One region of the Streptomyces sp. NPDC088762 genome, then DNA from elsewhere that is predicted to be linked to it. Evidence: riboswitches for the same ligand, from Rfam matches in the RefSeq annotation. Region 1 holds a riboswitch; the other holds the start of a gene.

What was found. A riboswitch is a leader RNA that binds a small molecule or an ion and turns the genes downstream of it on or off. The one in region 1 is predicted to bind ZMP and ZTP.
Region 2: another riboswitch for ZMP and ZTP. It lies ahead of glyA (serine hydroxymethyltransferase); the one in region 1 lies ahead of ACIP5M_RS12190 (bifunctional 5,10-methylenetetrahydrofolate dehydrogenase/5,10-methenyltetrahydrofolate cyclohydrolase).

The regions. Positions count from the first base shown of each region.
Region 1 is NZ_JBIVKT010000004.1:143,468-151,099, reverse strand. It holds gene ACIP5M_RS12210 (amino acid permease) at 1-1,025, shown strand, start outside; gene ACIP5M_RS12205 (SRPBCC family protein) at 1,068-1,514, shown strand; gene ACIP5M_RS12200 (RNA polymerase sigma factor) at 1,673-3,271, opposite strand; gene ACIP5M_RS12195 (methyltransferase domain-containing protein) at 3,485-4,246, opposite strand; ZMP/ZTP riboswitch at 4,304-4,405, shown strand; gene ACIP5M_RS12190 (bifunctional 5,10-methylenetetrahydrofolate dehydrogenase/5,10-methenyltetrahydrofolate cyclohydrolase) at 4,466-5,311, shown strand; gene ACIP5M_RS12185 (MAB_1171c family putative transporter) at 5,416-6,573, opposite strand; gene ACIP5M_RS12180 (NAD(P)/FAD-dependent oxidoreductase) at 6,577-7,632, opposite strand, start outside.
Region 2 is NZ_JBIVKT010000016.1:105,799-114,927, forward strand. It holds gene ACIP5M_RS29005 (2'-5' RNA ligase family protein) at 1-9, opposite strand, end outside; gene trpS (tryptophan--tRNA ligase) at 140-1,153, opposite strand; gene glyA (serine hydroxymethyltransferase) at 1,519-2,784, opposite strand; ZMP/ZTP riboswitch at 2,820-2,910, opposite strand; gene rocD (ornithine--oxo-acid transaminase) at 3,020-4,225, shown strand; gene ACIP5M_RS29025 (glutathionylspermidine synthase family protein) at 4,388-5,578, opposite strand; gene ACIP5M_RS29030 (hypothetical protein) at 5,626-5,943, opposite strand; gene ACIP5M_RS29035 (hypothetical protein) at 6,055-6,876, shown strand; gene ACIP5M_RS29040 (nuclear transport factor 2 family protein) at 6,944-7,336, opposite strand; gene ACIP5M_RS29045 (PLP-dependent aminotransferase family protein) at 7,423-8,817, opposite strand; gene ACIP5M_RS29050 (carboxymuconolactone decarboxylase family protein) at 8,865-9,129, shown strand, end outside.

The sequences.
Region 1 (7,632 bases):
CCGTGGCGGCCGTCGGCTACCTCGGCGTGCTCTTCCCGGCCGTCGGCGCCCACCAGTGGTCCATGTGCCTGGCCGCCCTCCTCGTGCAGTGGCTTCCGGCGCTCGCCAACCTGGCCGGCACCCGCTACGTCGGCGCCGTCCAACTGGTCGCCACCGTGCTGAAGTTCGTCCCGCTGCTGCTCGTGGCCGTCGGCGGGCTGTGCTTCTTCGACCCGGCCAACCTCGGCCCGTTCCGGGCCACCGACCAGAGCCCGGTCGGCGCCGTCTCCGCCTCCGCCGCGATCCTGCTCTTCAGCTACCTGGGCGTCGAATCCGCCGCCGTCAGCGCCGGCGAGGTCCGCGACCCGGCACGCAACGTCGGCCGGGCCACCATCCTGGGCACCGTCGGCGCCGCCACCGTGTACCTGCTCGGCACCCTCTCCGTCTTCGGCCTGGTCGCGCACGAGAAGCTGGTCTCCTCCGACGCCCCCTTCACCGACGCCGTCAACGCGATGTTCGGCGGCACCTGGGGCGGGACGGCGGTCGCCTGCGCCGCCGTGATCTCGATGGTCGGCGCCCTCAACGGCTGGACCCTGCTCAGCGCGCAGACCCCGTACGCGGCCGCCAAGGACGGGCTCTTCCCGAAGGCCTTCGAGACGAAGAAGCGCGGTGTTCCGGTGGCCGGCGTGGTCGTCACGGTCGTCCTGGCCTCGGCCCTGACCCTCTACAACTACACGGCCGGCCCGGAGGGCGTGTTCGAGGTCCTGGTCCTGGTCACCACCTTCACCGCGACCGTCCCCTACCTGCTCTCCACCGCCGCGCAGGTCCACTTCCTGCTCTCGGGCCGCTCCGGGCGGGTCGACCGCGGCCGCCTGGCCCGCGACGCGGCCCTCGCCTGCCTGGGCTTCGCCTTCTCGATGTGGCTGGTGGCCGGCGCCGGCTACGCCGCCGTCTACCAGGGCGTGCTCTTCCTCTTCGCGGGCGTCCTCGTGTACGCCGTGATGTCCGCCCGCAGGCGTCGCGCGGCCGTTTCACCCGCGGGGTAATTTGGAGGGAGAGGACAGCCAGGGGGGCTCTAAGGGGTCGCCATGTCCGCGATCAGCAACACCATCGACATCGACCGCAGCCCCGAGGACGTCTACGCCTACGTGACGGACCCCACGCACCTGCCGGAGTGGCAGGACAGCGCCGTGTCAGCCGTTCCCATGGGCGACCTCCCGGTCCACGTCGGGTCGCGGGTCCTCATCACCCGGCAGATCGGCAGGCGGAGGATCCCCTCGACGGTGGAGTTCACGGAACTCGACCCGCCGCGGAGCTGGCACCTTCACGGCGTCGACGGCCCGGTCCGGCCGAACGTGCGGGGCAGGATCGAACCCCTCGGCGACGGGACCCGCTCACGCGTCACGCTTTCCGTCGACTTCGAGGGCCACGGCCTGGGCAGGGGCCTGGTCCCCCTCGTCGTGAAGCCCATGCTCCGCAAGGAGATGCCCCGCAGCGAGGAGAAGCTCAAGCACCTGCTGGAGCACTCGCTCTGATCCCGGAGGCACGAGCCCCGGTACCGGTGATCACGGACGGGTGGTACGACACCCTGCGGATCCGGCGCGAGCACGCCAACCGGTTCCGCAGGGTGCCTCCCTGCCGTTCGGGCCCGGGGGAGCGGTCTTGCGACCGTCCCGGGCCGATCCCGACTCGATCAGTCGAGGTAGTCGCGCAGAACCTGCGAACGCGACGGGTGGCGCAGCTTCGACATGGTCTTGGACTCGATCTGGCGGATGCGCTCACGGGTGACCCCGTACACGCGGCCGATCTCGTCCAGCGTCTTCGGCTGGCCGTCGTTGAGGCCGTAGCGCATGGAGACCACGCCCGCCTCGCGCTCGGAGAGCGTGCCCAGGATCGACTGGAGCTGCTCCTGGAGGAAGGTGAAGGAGACCGCGTCCGCGGGCACGACCGCCTCGGAGTCCTCGATGAGGTCACCGAACTCGCTGTCGCCCTCCTCACCCAGGGGGGTGTGCAGGGAGATCGGCTCACGGCCGTACTTCTGGACCTCGATGACCTTCTCGGGGGTCATGTCGAGCTCCTTGCCCAGCTCCTCCGGAGTGGGCTCCCGGCCGAGGTCCTGGAGCATCTGGCGCTGCACGCGGGCGAGCTTGTTGATGATCTCGACCATGTGGACGGGGATGCGGATGGTGCGCGACTGGTCGGCCATGGCACGCGTGATCGCCTGCCGGATCCACCAGGTCGCGTACGTGGAGAACTTGAAGCCCTTGGTGTAGTCGAACTTCTCCACGGCGCGGATCAGGCCGACGTTGCCCTCCTGGATCAGGTCCAGGAAGAGCATGCCGCGGCCCGTGTAGCGCTTGGCCAGCGAGACCACGAGGCGGAGGTTGGCCTCCAGCAGGTGGTTCTTGGCGCGGCGGCCGTCCTCGACGAGGATCTCCAGCTCCCGCTTGAAGGCGGGCTTGTGGTCCTCCTCCTCTTCGAGCTTGTACTCCGAGAACAGGCCCGCCTCGATGCGCTTGGCGAGCTCGACCTCCTGCTCGGCGTTGAGGAGCGGCACCTTGCCGATGAGCTTGAGGTAGTCCTTGACGGGGTCGGCGGTGGCGCCGGCCACCATGACCGTCTGGGCCGGGGCGTCGTCCTCGTCGTCGTCGGACAGGACGAAGCCCTGCGTGCCGCCGGCCTTGGGGGTCTCCTCCTCGGCCTCGTCGACGAGGTCCTCGGCAGCCCAGTCCTCACCCTCGGCCACGGGGGCCTCGGCCTCGTCGGTGTCCTTGGCGCCGGTCTTCTTCGCCGCCGTCTTCTTGGTGGCGGTCTTCTTCGCGGTGGCGGTCTTCTTGACCGTCCGCTTCTTCGGCTCGGCGGTGGCCTCGGCCGTCGCCTCGTCCTCGACGGAGCCGGCCGACGCTGCGGATATCGCCGCGGCGGTGGTCGTGGTCGTGGTGGTCACGGCCGGGGCGGCCGTCTTGCGCGCACCGATGGGGCGCGGCGCGGCGGCGGCCTTCTTGGCCACGGTGCGGGCGGGGGCGGCAGCCGCCTTGCGGGGCTTCTTGGCGGCAGCCTTGGTGGCGGGAGCGGCGCTGACGTGGAGGGCGACACCCTCCTCGTCCAGGACCTGGTTCAGGCTGCGCAGGACCCGCTTCCACTGGTCCACCGGGATGCGGCCGGCCTCGAAGGCCTGGCGCACGTCGTCACCGTTGATGTGACCCTGCTCGCGGCCGCGCTCGACGAGCGCGACCAGGGCCTCGGATTCGGCGATCTCCGGAGGGAACGTACGGGACGGGCTGAGCGACACAAGGAGCCTCTCGTTGCGAACAGATAAGGGTGGGCGGGACATCATCGCGCGAACTCGGGAAACAGACCCGGGTGGGGTCTGTATTCCGGGCCGCGCGAGGACACCTGTCGGTTCATCGCATGCCCGAGTCGATTCGTTACGCGCTGAATTGAGTGACCTGCGCCACGCTGTGGCCGGGCAACCGATCCGGCGCCGATCCGTCCGCCTCCGCCGTCAGCCCGTTTTGCGGGCTTCGATGAGGAAGCGGGCGGTGTGCGCGACGAACGGGCCCTCGTGTTCGATCCGTTCGTGCAGCGCGCGCAACCGGTCCCGGTACTGCCCGACCGTGAAGCCGGGCACCATCCAGATCACCTTCCGGAGAAAGTAGATCACGGCTCCGATGTCGTGGAACTCCGTGCGCAGCCGTTCCGAACGCAGATCGACGACTTCGAGGCCGGCCTTCGTGGCGTCGGCGACCGCGTCGTCGGGATGCCGGGCGCGCCGTACGTCCTCCGGCTGGGGTCCGAGGAAGTACTCGACGAGCTCGAAGACGCTCGCCGGCCCGACCTGCTGCGACAGGTAGGTGCCGCCGGGCCGCAGCACCCGCGCGACCTCGTCCCACCAGATGGTCACCGGGTGCCGGCTGGCGACCAGCTCGAAGGCCTCGTCCCCGAAGGGCAGCGGCGGCTCGTCGGAGTCCGCGACCACCACCGCCCCGAGCGGGTGCAGCAGCCGCGTCGCCCGGTCGATGTTGGGCGGCCAGGACTCGGTGGCCGCCATCAGCGGGGGCAGGGGGCCGGCCCCGGCGAGGACCTCGCCACCGCCGGTCTGGATGTCGAGGGCGGAACGGACCGTCGCCAGACGTTCGCGCAGCAGGCCCTGGTAGCCCCAGGAGGGACGCTGCTCGGTGGCCCGGCCGTCCAGCCAGGAGAAGTCCCAGCCGTCCACGGATACGGATTCGGCCTCTGCGACGAGATGGTCGAAAGTACGCGTCATGTCTCGATCGTCCCAGGTCGCGCGCCGGTCATCCACCCGATGAGTCGACTACACTCGGCGGCGGGCCGTGACTGGCGTTCGGGTGGATCACCACCGGGGAGCGGCCCGGCGTACGGCGCACCTCCCGTACGCCGTCTGCCGCGCGCCTGGGCGAACCGCGATCCGCAGCGACGTTCAGGAGACCCCGTGACGACTGCCCAGACTGCCTCTGCCCGGCTGATGGACGGCACCGCCCTCGCCCGCCGCATCTCGGAGCAGACCGCCGCCCTCGCGGCGAAGATCACCGAGCGCACCGGTACCGCCCCCTGTCTCGCGACCGTGCTGGTCGGCGAGGACCCCGCGTCCGTCACGTACGTACGCATGAAGCAGAACCGTTGCGCCAAGGCCGGGATCACCTCCCGCCACGTGGAGCTGCCGGCCGCGACCACGACCGAGGAACTGGTGGCGACCCTCACCGCGCTCTCCGAGGACCCCGAGATCAGCGGCATCTTGCTCCAGCACCCGGTCCCGCACCACATCGACGAGCGCGCCGCCTTCGAGGCCATCGCCCCGGGCAAGGACGTCGACGGCGTCACCATGCACTCCTTCGCCGCCATGGGCTTCGGGCTGCCGGGCTTCGTCTCCTGCACCCCGGGCGGCATCATGCGCCTGCTCGCCGAGTACGACGTGGACCTGACCGGCAAGCACGCCGTCGTCGTCGGCCGCAGCGCGATCCTGGGCAAGCCGGCCGGCATGCTGCTGCTGGAGCAGAACGCCACCGTCACCTACTGCCACTCGCGCACCGTGGACCTGCCGTCGATCGTGCGCCAGGCCGACGTGCTGGTCGCCGCCGTCGGCAAGGCCGAATTCATCCGGGGCGAGGACATCAAGCCGGGCGCCGTGGTCCTGGACGCCGGCTACAACGAGGGCAACGTCGGCGACGTCCACTTCGAGTCGGCCGCGGCCCGCGCCTCGCTGATCACGCCCGTACCGGGCGGTGTCGGCCCGATGACCATCGCGGTCCTGCTGGAGCAGACCGTCCAGGCCGCCGCCGCGCAGGCCGGGCTGGACCTCGCTGACCTCTGACCGGCGCCGCGCGCGTCCCGGCGGGACGGGACGAACGCCCCGGAACGCCCGGAACGCCCCCGAACGCCCCGGACCCTGCGGTCCGGGGCGTTCGGCGTGGGCCGTCAGGCCCGGGCGGCCCCGGACCGGCGGGCCGTCGCGACGATCGGCGAGTCCCGGAACTCCCGGGCCAGCGCGCCCAGCGACCGGCAGTCCATGCGGTACGGGTCCGGATGCCCCGGTCCGGCCGCCGCCCTGCGCGCGCACGCCGAGGCCAGCACCGCCGCGTCCGCCACCACCGCGGCCCGTGCCTCGCTCAGGCCCTGGCCGCGTGCGGCCTCGTACGCGGCGCCGCGCACCTCGGGGTCGAACCAGCCGGCCAGCGCCAGGATCCCGTCGTCGATGACCGACTCGCGGTGGATCAGCCGGACTCCCACCGGCGACCACCAGGCCAGCGGCACGGTCCGTACGCTCGACGCCGCGAACCCCCGCAGCGCCTTCCACAGCGGGTGCAGCCGCCGGTACTGGCTGTAGTCACGCCAGGCCGCCGACCCGCCCACCAGCGGAACGATGAACCCCGACGCCACCAGCAGGGCCGCCGCCGCGGCCAGGGGCGGCGCCACGTCCGTGGACAGGCCGTCCCAGGCGCGACCGTTCCATCGGGCCCCCAGCGCGATCCACTTCACGACGATGTAGCCCAGGTCGAGCAGCCCGCCCGCGGTGATCAGGGCCAGTCCGGTCCGCAGCGCCCGCAGCGAGGGGTCGGCGCGCAGCAGCCACTTGCCGGCCAGCACGGTCAGCGCCGAGGTGCCCACGGTGTGCGCCAGCAGGTAGCAGACGATCATCTCCCGGATCCAGGGTGTGTTGGCGTAGTACGTGTCCAGGTCCCGCAGCCGTTCCACCGGTGCGTCGCCGATCACGAACAGGGTGACGATCGCCAGCGAGACGGCGCCGAAGCCGGTCAGCGTCAGCCGGGTGGCCCGCCGTACCGCGGCGGGCGGCCCGCCGGCCCATTGCACCACCAGGAGGACGCACGTGGCGGAGAACGCGGTGATCGCGCAGAACACCAGCGGCGCCGCGAAGTTCACCACGCCCGTGAGCCGGTTGACCGCGGCGATCGACGGCGGGGCCGCCAGGAACACGGTGAGGCCGGCGACCGAGAGCAGCGCGCACGCGGCCCGCACCTGCGGCTGGTCCCAGCACTTGCGCAGCGTCGGCGCCTTGACGAGCAGGGTCAGGACCATCAGCGATCCCGGCCCGTAGAGGATCAGGCCGTTCGACATCCGTCATCGCACCCGGCCGACGGGGTCGGCCGGGCCCGTCCGGCCGGCGGCCGGGTCCGCCGCGTCCAGCCCGGCCACCGTCCGCTCGGCCGCCGTGAGCGGCGGCGCCTTCAGCGCACCCCGGTCGGACGCGCGCAGTACGTGCCAGACCACCGAGGGGCGCAGCCAGTACGTGGGCGGGTTGCTCATGGTGATGACCTGGAGGAAGGCGGCCGTGAGCGTCTCCCGGGTGGTGGCCCCCGTCATCAGTCGGCTGACGTACGCGTTGAGCAGTCCGGCCCCGGTCCGCGGCCGCATTCCGGTGGCGCCGGGGTAGAGGATGTCCTGCGAGGTGGCGAGCTCCCAGGCGGTGGCCACCTGCGGGGCCAGCGCGCGCTGCGCCTCGCGGCCGAAGCCGGGGTGGGCGAGGCCCTTGGCGCGGAGCAGGGCGCGGACGGCCAGCAGCCCCTGCGCGGCGACGGTCATGCCCTGCCCGTAGAGCGGGTTGAAGGTGGCGACCGAATCGCCGACGGCGAAGAAGCCGTCGGGCAGCTCGGCCTTCTCGAAGTAGACCCGGCGGTTGGCGGTGCCCTGGGTGACGGCGACGTCCGTGAGGGGTTTGCGGCCCTCCAGGAGCTCGCCGACGATCGGGTCCCGCACGCTCTTGGCGAACGGGACGAACGCGTCGGGGTCGCCGGTCGGCTGGCCGCCCCGGGTGCCGGACAGGGTGGCCTGCCACTGGCCGTTCTCGATGGGCACGATGGTGGCCGTCCGCCCGGGTACGGGCACGCGCGGGTCGGACTGCACGTTGACGATGGGGAAGCCCATCTCGTGGGCTCCGGCGGGCGCCTCGAAGATCCGGGTCGCGTAGACCAGGCCGGAGTCGACCTCGGCCTGCCGGATGCCGCTCACGCCGAGCTCCGCCAGCCAGGTCTGGGCGCGGGAGCCGCGCCCGCTCGCGTCGATCACCAGGTCGGCGGAGACCAGCCTGCCCTCCTCCTCGGGGGTGTCCACGCGGACGCCGGTGACGCGCGCCGCCGTGCCCTCCAGGCCGCGGACCCGGCTCTGCTGGAGGGTGGT
Region 2 (9,129 bases), on a different contig from region 1:
GGTCCCCACGTATCTCTCCTCCGCTTGTGTCTGTGGACTGCCGGCGCGACTGCCGACAGGGAGTGTCGCCCCAGTGTGGGGCCGACACCCCCCGTCTCGCCAGAGCCCTCGGTCGCCAGGTGCCCCGTCAGGGCTTCCGTCAGTGCTTGGCGGGCAGGAAACCGAGGTGGTCGTACGCCTGTGCCAGGGTCTCGGCGGCGACCGCGCGGGCCTTCTCCGCGCCCTTGGCCAGGATGGAGTCCAGCGTCTCGGGGTCGTCCAGGTATTCCTGGGTGCGCTGCTTGAAGGGTGTGACGAAATCGACCATCACGCCGGCCAGGTCGGTCTTCAGCGCGCCGTAGCCCTTGCCCTCGTACTTCGCCTCGAGGGCCGGGACGCTCTCGCCCGTGAGGGTGGAGTAGATCGTGAGCAGGTTGCTGACGCCGGGCTTCTTCTCGGTGTCGAAGCGGACCTCGGCCTCGGTGTCGGTGACCGCGCTCTTGATCTTCTTCTCGGTGACCTTGGGCTCGTCGAGGAGGTTGATCAGGCCCTTGGGGGACGACGCGGACTTGGACATCTTGATCGCCGGGTCCTGGAGGTCGTAGATCTTCGCGACCTCCTTGACGATGTGCGCGGCGGGGAGGGTGAAGGTCTGGCCGAAGCGCTGGTTGAAGCGCTCGGCCAAGTCGCGGGTCAGCTCGATGTGCTGGCGCTGGTCCTCGCCGACGGGGACGGCGTTCGCCTGGTAGAGCAGGATGTCGGCGACCTGGAGGATCGGGTACGTGAAGAGCCCGACGGTGGCGTTGTTGGCGCCCTGCTTGGCGGACTTGTCCTTGAACTGGGTCATCCGGCTGGCCTCGCCGAAGCCGGTGATGCAGTTCATGACCCAGCCGAGCTGCGCGTGCTCGGGCACGTGGCTCTGGATGAAGAGCGTGCAGCGCTCGGGGTCCAGGCCGGCGGCGAGCAGCTGCGCGGCGGAGAGGCGGGTGTTCGCGCGGAGGTCCTTCGGATCCTGCGGCATGGTGATCGCGTGCAGGTCGACGACCATGTAGAAGGCGTCGTGCGTCTCCTGCAGGGCGACGTACTGGCGAATGGCTCCGAGGTAGTTCCCGAGGTGGAACGAACCGGAGGTGGGCTGGATGCCGGAGAGCGCGCGAGGACGATCAGAAGCCATGCCCTCATTCTCTCAGGTGCGGGGGCGGGCTCGGGCCCGCCACTGGCCGGATCCTTCCGGGTCGGCCCCGGCCGGCCCGTGCCCCGTACGGGTACCGAGCAGTAGCGCGGCGTCCGGATCTCGCTTCGGCCGAGCGACCGCTTTGCGCCATGGCCGCCGCCCGGGCCGCGGGCGCCACCGGCGCCGGGCGGCTTCGCTGCAGGTCGCCCTCGAACGCCTGGCGGGCTCGACTGGCGCTGCGCGCAGTCCAAGCCCGCCAGGGGCAGGCGAGAGCGGCCGGAATCCGGCCTCGCCGGCGTTTGAGGCGCGGGGCCTGGGGCGGAGCCCCAGCAGCGGCGCCGCGCCGGTACGACCCGGAAGAACCGCTAGAGGGGGAGGCCCGGGGCCGGGAAGGCGGCCATCAGGGACGCGACCTCCGCGCGGACTGCGGCGAGGGCCGGTTCGTCGGCCTTGGCGGCGGCGTCCACCGAGCGGGCGATCCAGTCCGCCACCAGCGGCATGTGGTCCGTCGACAGGCCCCGCGACGTCAGCGAAGGCGTACCGATGCGGATGCCCGACGGGTCGAACGGCTTGCGCGGGTCGAACGGCACCGTGTTGTAGTTCACCACGATCCCCGCGCGGTCCAGCGCCTTGGCGGCCACCTTGCCCGGCACGTCCCGCGAGGTCAGGTCCATCAGGATCAGGTGGTTGTCCGTACCGCCCGAGACCAGGTCGAAGCCCCGCGCCAGCAGCGCCTCCGCCAGCGCCTTGGCGTTCGCGACGACCGCGTGCGCGTAGGCGGTGAAGGACGGCTGCGCCGCCTCGTGGAGGGCCACCGCGATGCCGGCGGTCGTCTGGTTGTGCGGGCCGCCCTGGAGGCCCGGGAAGACCGCCTTGTCGATGGCCTTCGCGTGCTCCTCCCGGCACATCAGCATCGCGCCACGCGGTCCCCGCAGGGTCTTGTGGGTGGTGGTCGAGACGACGTCCACGTGACCCACCGGGGACGGGTGGGCCCCGCCCGCGATCAGGCCGGCGATGTGGGCCACGTCCGCGACGAGGATCGAGCCCGCCTCCTCGGCGATCGACGCGAAGGCCGCGAAGTCGATCGTGCGGGGCAGCGCCGTGCCGCCGCAGAAGATCAGCTTGGGGCGTTCCGCCAGGGCCAGGTCGCGCACCGCGTCGTAGTCGATCAGGCCGGTGCCGGGCTGGACCCCGTACTGCACGCCCCGGAACCAGGAGCCCGTCGCCGAGACGCCCCAGCCGTGGGTGAGGTGCCCGCCCATCGGCAGTGCCATGCCCATGACCGTGTCGCCCGGCTTCGCGAACGCCAGGTACACCGCCAGGTTGGCCGGCGAGCCGGAGTACGGCTGCACGTTCGCGTGGTCCACCCCGAACAGGCCCTTGGCCCGCTCGACCGCCAGCGCCTCGACGCGGTCGATGTTCTGCTGGCCCTCGTAGTAGCGGCGGCCGGGGTAGCCCTCGCTGTACTTGTTCTGCAGGACCGTGCCGGAGGCTTCGAGCACGGCCGCGGACACGTAGTTCTCGCTGGGGATCAGGCGCAGGGTCTGGGCCTGGAGTGTTTCTTCCGCCGCGACGAAGGACGCCAGTTCGGGGTCGGTCGCGAAGAGGGCGGGGTGGCGGCGCGCGGTCATGGCGGCTCCTCCGGGGTCGATGTCAGATCTCGTCCCCGCGAGGCCCAGGCGAGCGGCCCTGTGTGCGGTCGTACGCGCACGACTCCCCCGGAGTTCGTTCTCCGTACGCCAGTCGCCGTGCGTACCGGTCACCTTAGCGGGCGCGCCACGAGAAAGGTTTCTCCGCCCTGTATACGAGCGAGGATGGAGGGTGACGCCACCCTCGTCACAGGCCTGACGGACGATCGGAGACCCCGTGTCGACAACTGCTGATGCCATCCGTTCCGCCGACGCGCACAGCGCGCACACCTACCATCCGCTGCCCGTCGTCGTCGCCTCCGCGGAGGGCGCGTGGATGACCGACGTGGAGGGCCGCCGCTATCTGGACATGCTCGCCGGCTATTCGGCGCTCAACTTCGGGCACGGCAACCGCCGCCTGATCGACGCCGCCAAGGCGCAGCTGGAGCTGGTCACGCTCACCTCCCGCGCCTTCTACCACGACCGTTTCGCGGACTTCTGCACCGAACTCGCCGCGCTGTGCGGCAAGGAGATGGTGCTGCCCATGAACACGGGCGCGGAGGCGGTGGAGACGGCCGTGAAGACCGCGCGCAAGTGGGGTTACGAGGTCAAGGGTGTCCCGGACGGCCACGCCAAGATCGTGGTCGCCGCCGACAACTTCCACGGGCGGACCACGACCATCGTCTCCTTCTCCACGGACCACGACGCGCGCGACCACTTCGGTCCGTACACGCCGGGCTTCGAGATCGTCCCGTACGGGGACCTCACCGCGCTCGCGCACGCGGTCACGGAGAACACGGTGGCCGTGCTGCTGGAGCCCATCCAGGGCGAGGCGGGGGTGCTGGTGCCGCCCGCCGGGTACCTGAGGGGCGTACGGGAGCTGACGCGCGAGCGGAACGTGCTCTTCATGGCGGACGAGATCCAGTCGGGGCTCGGGCGCACCGGGCGGACCTTCGCGTGCGAGCACGAGGAGGTCGTGCCGGACGTGTACGTCCTCGGCAAGGCGCTCGGCGGCGGCGTGGTGCCGGTGTCGGCGGTCGTCGCCGACTCGGACGTGCTCGGGGTGTTCCGGGCCGGCGAGCACGGGTCCACCTTCGGCGGGAACCCCCTCGCGTGCGCCGTCGCGCTGGAGGTGATCGCGATGCTCCGGACCGGCGAGTACCAGCAGCGGGCCGCCGAACTCGGCGACCACCTGCACCGGGAGCTGGGCCTGCTGGTCGGCGGGGGCGCGGTTACCGCCGTACGGGGGCGGGGGCTGTGGGCGGGGGTGGACATCGACCCGGCGCACGGGACGGGCCGGGAGATCTCCGAGAAGCTGATGGAGCGGGGGGTGCTGGCGAAGGACACCCACGGGTCGACGATCCGGCTGGCCCCGCCCCTGGTGATCTCCAAGGAGGACCTGGACTGGGGGCTGGACCAGCTGAGGGCGGTGCTCGCCGGCTGACCCCGCCGGTTTCGACGGAGCCGGGTGTGTGGCGGGGCGCCCTCGCAGGGCGCCGAACACACGCCGATGCACTCTCCGGCCCCTGGTCACGTCCGGCGCCCGAGGAGGTGCCCAGGCGCGCCCGGCCCCGTCGAAACCGGCCCGCCAGGACCGGCCCCGGCCCTACAGGATGACGTGGGGCAGGAAACGGGCGTACTCGTCCGTGACCGGACCCGCCGATTCGCGGATGCCCAGCCCCGCCGCCTCGTCCTCGACGACCCACGCGCCGAGCACCACCCGGTTCCCGTCGAAATCGGGCAGCGGTGCGAGGCCCTGGAAGCAGTACCGCTCGTCCTCCTTCGCCACGAACGGCTCGCCGCCCGGTTCGTGGAGGGTGACCCCGGCGCCCTCGCGGCCCAGCAGCGGCTTCGCGGCGTAACCGCCCTCCTCGGCCAGCTCGCGCGGACCGTCGAGGTAGGCGGGCAGCAGGTTCGGGTGCTCCGGGAAGAGTTCCCACAGGATCGCCAGCAGCGCCTTGTTGGACAGCAGCATCTTCCACAGCGGCTCGATCCAGCAGGTGGTGCCGGAGCCGCCGCCGTGGTCGTACGTGCCGAGGACCTGCGGGCCGAACGCGTCGGTGGCCAGCCACTCCCACGGGTAGAGCTTGAAGCAGCCGCGGATGAAGCGCAGCCGGTCGTCGACGAACCGGCCGGAAAGGCTGTCCCAGCCGATCTGCTCCACCGACAGGGCGTGGGTCTCCAGACCGGCCTGCTCGGCGGTCTCCTGGAGGTAGGCGACCGTCATCAGGTCCTCGCCGAGCTCGTCGGTCTCGGAGTGCGCGAAGTGCAGCGGGCCGGGCGGGAGCAGCTCGGCCTGCCGGCGCCAGGCGTCGACGAGGCGCTCGTGGAGGGAGTTCCACTGGTCGGCGCCGGGGAAGCGTTCCTCCATCCAGAACCACTGGGGGCCGGCCGCCTCCACGAGGGAGGTGGGGGTGTCGGCGTTGTACTCCAGCATCTTGGCCGGGCTGCCGGAGCCGTCGTAGCGCAGGTCGAAACGGCCGTAGAGGGAGGGCTGTTCGGCGCGGCGGCGCCAGGACTCGGCGATGAGCGCGGCGAGCTTCGGGTCGGTGATGCCGAGGTCGGCGAAGCGGTCGTGCTCGACGATGTGCCCGGCCGCGGCCAGGCACATGGCGTGCAGCTCCTCGACGACGTTCTCCAGGGCCTCGACCTCGGGGAGGGAGAAGGAGTAGTACGCGCTCTCGTCCCAGTAGGGGCGCAGGGAATCGTCGGGGTAGCGGGTGAGGGGGTAGATCAGGCCCTGCTCCTCGACCGTCTTCTGCCAGTCGGGGCGGGGCTCGATGGTGTGCCGCTTCATGCGTGTGGGGGTTCCCTGGAGTTCGTGGCGCTCGTTCGTGGCGCTCGTCAGCCGCCGCTGGAGCCGGAGCTGCTGTGTCCGCCGATGCCGCCGCGGGTGACGGCGGACTTGTCGAAGCTGCCGCCGGTGACCTTGCCGCGGCTGACGGAGCCGCCGTAGTACCAGGAGCCGCGGCCGCCGCTCTTGCAGTCCTTGTTGTTCAGGTGGTCCAGCGTGGAACGCGACGCGCACCGCTTGTCGGGCTCGTCGCTGCTGCCGCAGGCCACGAGCGTGGCCGCGAGCAGGCCCATGCCGCCGAGGGCCACGGCGCCGGAGCGCATACGGCGCCGGGTGGTGGCGGTGTTGGTGCTGCTGGTGTCGTCCATGTGGCTGCTCCCCCTGGTGGCGTGCTGCCGACAGCCTAGAGCGGGGCACCGGGCCGATGGAATCCGGCCGTGGCGAGCGCGGTGACTTAGAGTCAGTTCGTGCTGATTGGGATGGTTTGCGCGTTGGCGGCGGCGGTCTGCTTCGGTACGGCGTCCGTTCTGCAGGCGGTGGCGGCGCGGGCCGCCGAGCCGGGGACGGGCTCCGGGGTGGACGCGGCGCTGCTGCTGCGGGCGGCGCGGCAGTGGCGGTACCTGGCCGGACTCGGCCTGGACGCGGTCGGTTTCGTCCTCCAGATCATCGCGCTGCGTCACATTCCGATCTACGCGGTGGGGGCCGCGCTCGCCGCGAGCCTGGCGGTGACGGCGGTGGTGGCGGCCAGGCTGTTGCGGGTGCGGCTGTCGGGGATGGAGTGGGGCGCGGTGGGGGTGGTGTGTGCTGGGCTGCTGATGCTGGGGCTGGCGTCCGGGGAGGAGGGCTCGGGGAAGGGGTCGCTCGCCCTGAAGCTGGCGCTGCTGGGGGTGGCGGGGCTGGTGCTGCTCGTCGGCGCGGCGGCGGGCCGGCTCCCGGACCGGCCGCGCGCGCTGGTCCTGGGTTTCGCGGCGGGAACGGGCTTCGGCGTGGTGGAGGTGGCGGTCCGTCTGCTCGACTCCGTCTGGGACGTGGGGAACCCGGCGCTGTACGCGCTGCTGCTGGGCGGGGGCGCGGCCTTCCTGCTCCTCACGTCGGCACTGGCGCGCGGCTCGGTGACGGCGGCGACGGCGGGGCTGGTGCTGGGCGAGACGATCGCCCCGGCGGTGGCGGGGGTGGCCTGGCTCGGCGACCGCACCCGTGAGGGCCTCACCTGGCTGGCGGTGGCCGGCTTCGCGGTGGCGGTGGCCGGCTCCCTGGCCCTGGCCCGCTTCGGCGAACCCCCCGCGGAGCCGCCGCCTTAGGGTGTCCCCGCGCCCGTGCCCCGGGCCCGTGCCCCGGGCCCGGCGGCGGGGCTGGGCGGGCCGGGCGTCAGGGGGTTTTGGCGTAGCCCAGGGCTTCCGTGATGCGGCCGGCACGGATCCGCATCAGGTTGACGCCGAGGACCGACGTCTCCTGGCCGGTGCCGAAGACCGCCTCGCCGTCCGTGAAGACCGCCCGCCACTGGATCACCGCGCGGTCGCCCGCCACGAACACCTCGTACGGCGTGAAGGTGGTCGACCGGTCGGCGGCCAGGTTCTGCCAGAACTCCAGGCAGGCCTCACGGCCCTCGTAGCGCGCGCCCTCGGGGGCCGGCTGGACGCCGACCATCACGCAGTCCTCGGCCACGAGGTCCGTCAGGAGTTCCGGCTCGCGGTCGGTGAAGGCCTTGTTGAAGCGGCTGATCACTTCTGCCGTGTCGAGTTCCGTCACCGTCGTCGTCATCGGGGGTCCCTTCCTCGGCCTGGACGTTGCAGCGATCCTCCCCGCCCGCCCCGGCCCCCTCAATTCCCTCCGGGGAATGGCACCGGCTACGGAAGCGCCGTCGACAGCGCGGCCAGCGTCGGGGCCCACGCGCTGTCCGACGGGGTGCCGTAGCCCACCACCAGCGCCTCGCGCGGCGGAAGGTCCGCCTCCGGGTGGCGGAAGGCGGAGAGGCCCTCCACCGCCAGGTCCTGCCAGGCCGCCGCCTGGATCACCGAGCGCTCCGTGCCCGCCCGGAGGTCCAGTACGGCGTGCAGTCCCGCCGCGATGCCGGAGACGGCCACCCGGCCGGCCAGGGCCGCCACCAGCTCGTCCCGGCGGCGCCGGTAGCGCAGGCGCATGCCGCGCACGTGCCGGTCGTACGCCCCGGAGGTGATGAACTCCGCGAGCGTGAGCTGGTCCAGCGCGCTGGACGTCCAGTCGCCCGGGCCCTTCACGGCCAGCACCTCGTCGAGCAGCCCCGGCGGGACCACCATCCAGCCCATGCGCAGCCCGGGGGCGAGGGACTTGCTCGCGGTGCCGAGGTAGACCACCCGGTCGGGATCCAGCCCCTGCAGTGCGCCGACCGGCTGGCGGTCGTAGCGGAACTCCCCGTCGTAGTCGTCCTCCAGGACCAGCCCGCCCGTGGTCCGGGCCCAGTCCACCACGGCCGCCCGCCGGGCCGGGGACAGGGCGCCCCCGGTCGGGAACTGGTGCGCCGGGGTCAGGAGCACCGCGCCCACCGCCCCGGTCAGTTCCTCCGTACGGGCACCCTCCGCGTCCACGCCCAGCGGCCGCGTCCGCAGGCCCTCCCGTGCCAGCAGGTTGCGGTGGATGCCCAGGCAGTACCCCTCCACCGCCATCTCCCGGACCCGCCGCGCCCGCAGCACCCGGGCCAGCAGCCCCAGCGCGTGGACGAAGCCCGCGCACAGCACGATCCGGTCCGGGTCCGCGTACACCCCGCGGGCCCGAGCCAGGTACCCGGTCAGCGCCTCCCGCAGCTCCGGCCGGCCGCGCCCGTCGGTCGAGTACCCGAAGGCCTCGTTCGGCGCGTCGGTCAGCGCCCGCCGGGCCGCCGACAGCCACGCCGCGCGCGGGAAGCCGCCCACGTCGGGGGAGCCGGGCTGCAGGCTGTACGAGGCCCCCCGGCGCACGGGGTGCCGTACCCGGGCCGCCGCCGCGGGCTTGCGCGGCCGGGCCCGTTCGGCGACCCGGGTGCCCGAGCCCTGTCGGGCCGTCAGCCAGCCCTCGGCGACGAGTTCGGCGTAGGCCTCCGCGACCGTGTTGCGGGCGATCCCCAGATCGGCGGCGAGCGAGCGGGAGGAAGGCAGCCTCGTCCCGGCGGCCAGCCGCCCGCTGCGCGCGGCCTCGCGCAGCGCCTCGGTGAGCCCGGCCCGCAGACCGCGGCCGGCGGAGAGGTCGAGATGGAGGTCGGCGCCGAAAGTGGCCCAGGAATCCGTCATGGATATGGACCATATCGGCGGTCCGGTTCCCTCCTACGGTGGGACGCATGACGACCACGAACGTGCAGCAGCAGACCCACCGCCACAGCCACTCCGACGCCGGTTCCCACGCCCCCGAACACACCCCCCGCCTGCAGTGGGCGAAGCTCGCCCCCGAGGTCTACAAGGCGGTCACGGCACTGGAGATCGCCTCCACGAAGGGCCTGGACCCGGCCCTCGTCGAGCTCGTCAAGCTCCGTGCCTCGCAGCTCAACCACTGCGCCTTCTGCATCGACATGCACTCCAAGGACGCGATCGCCGCCGGCGAGAGCG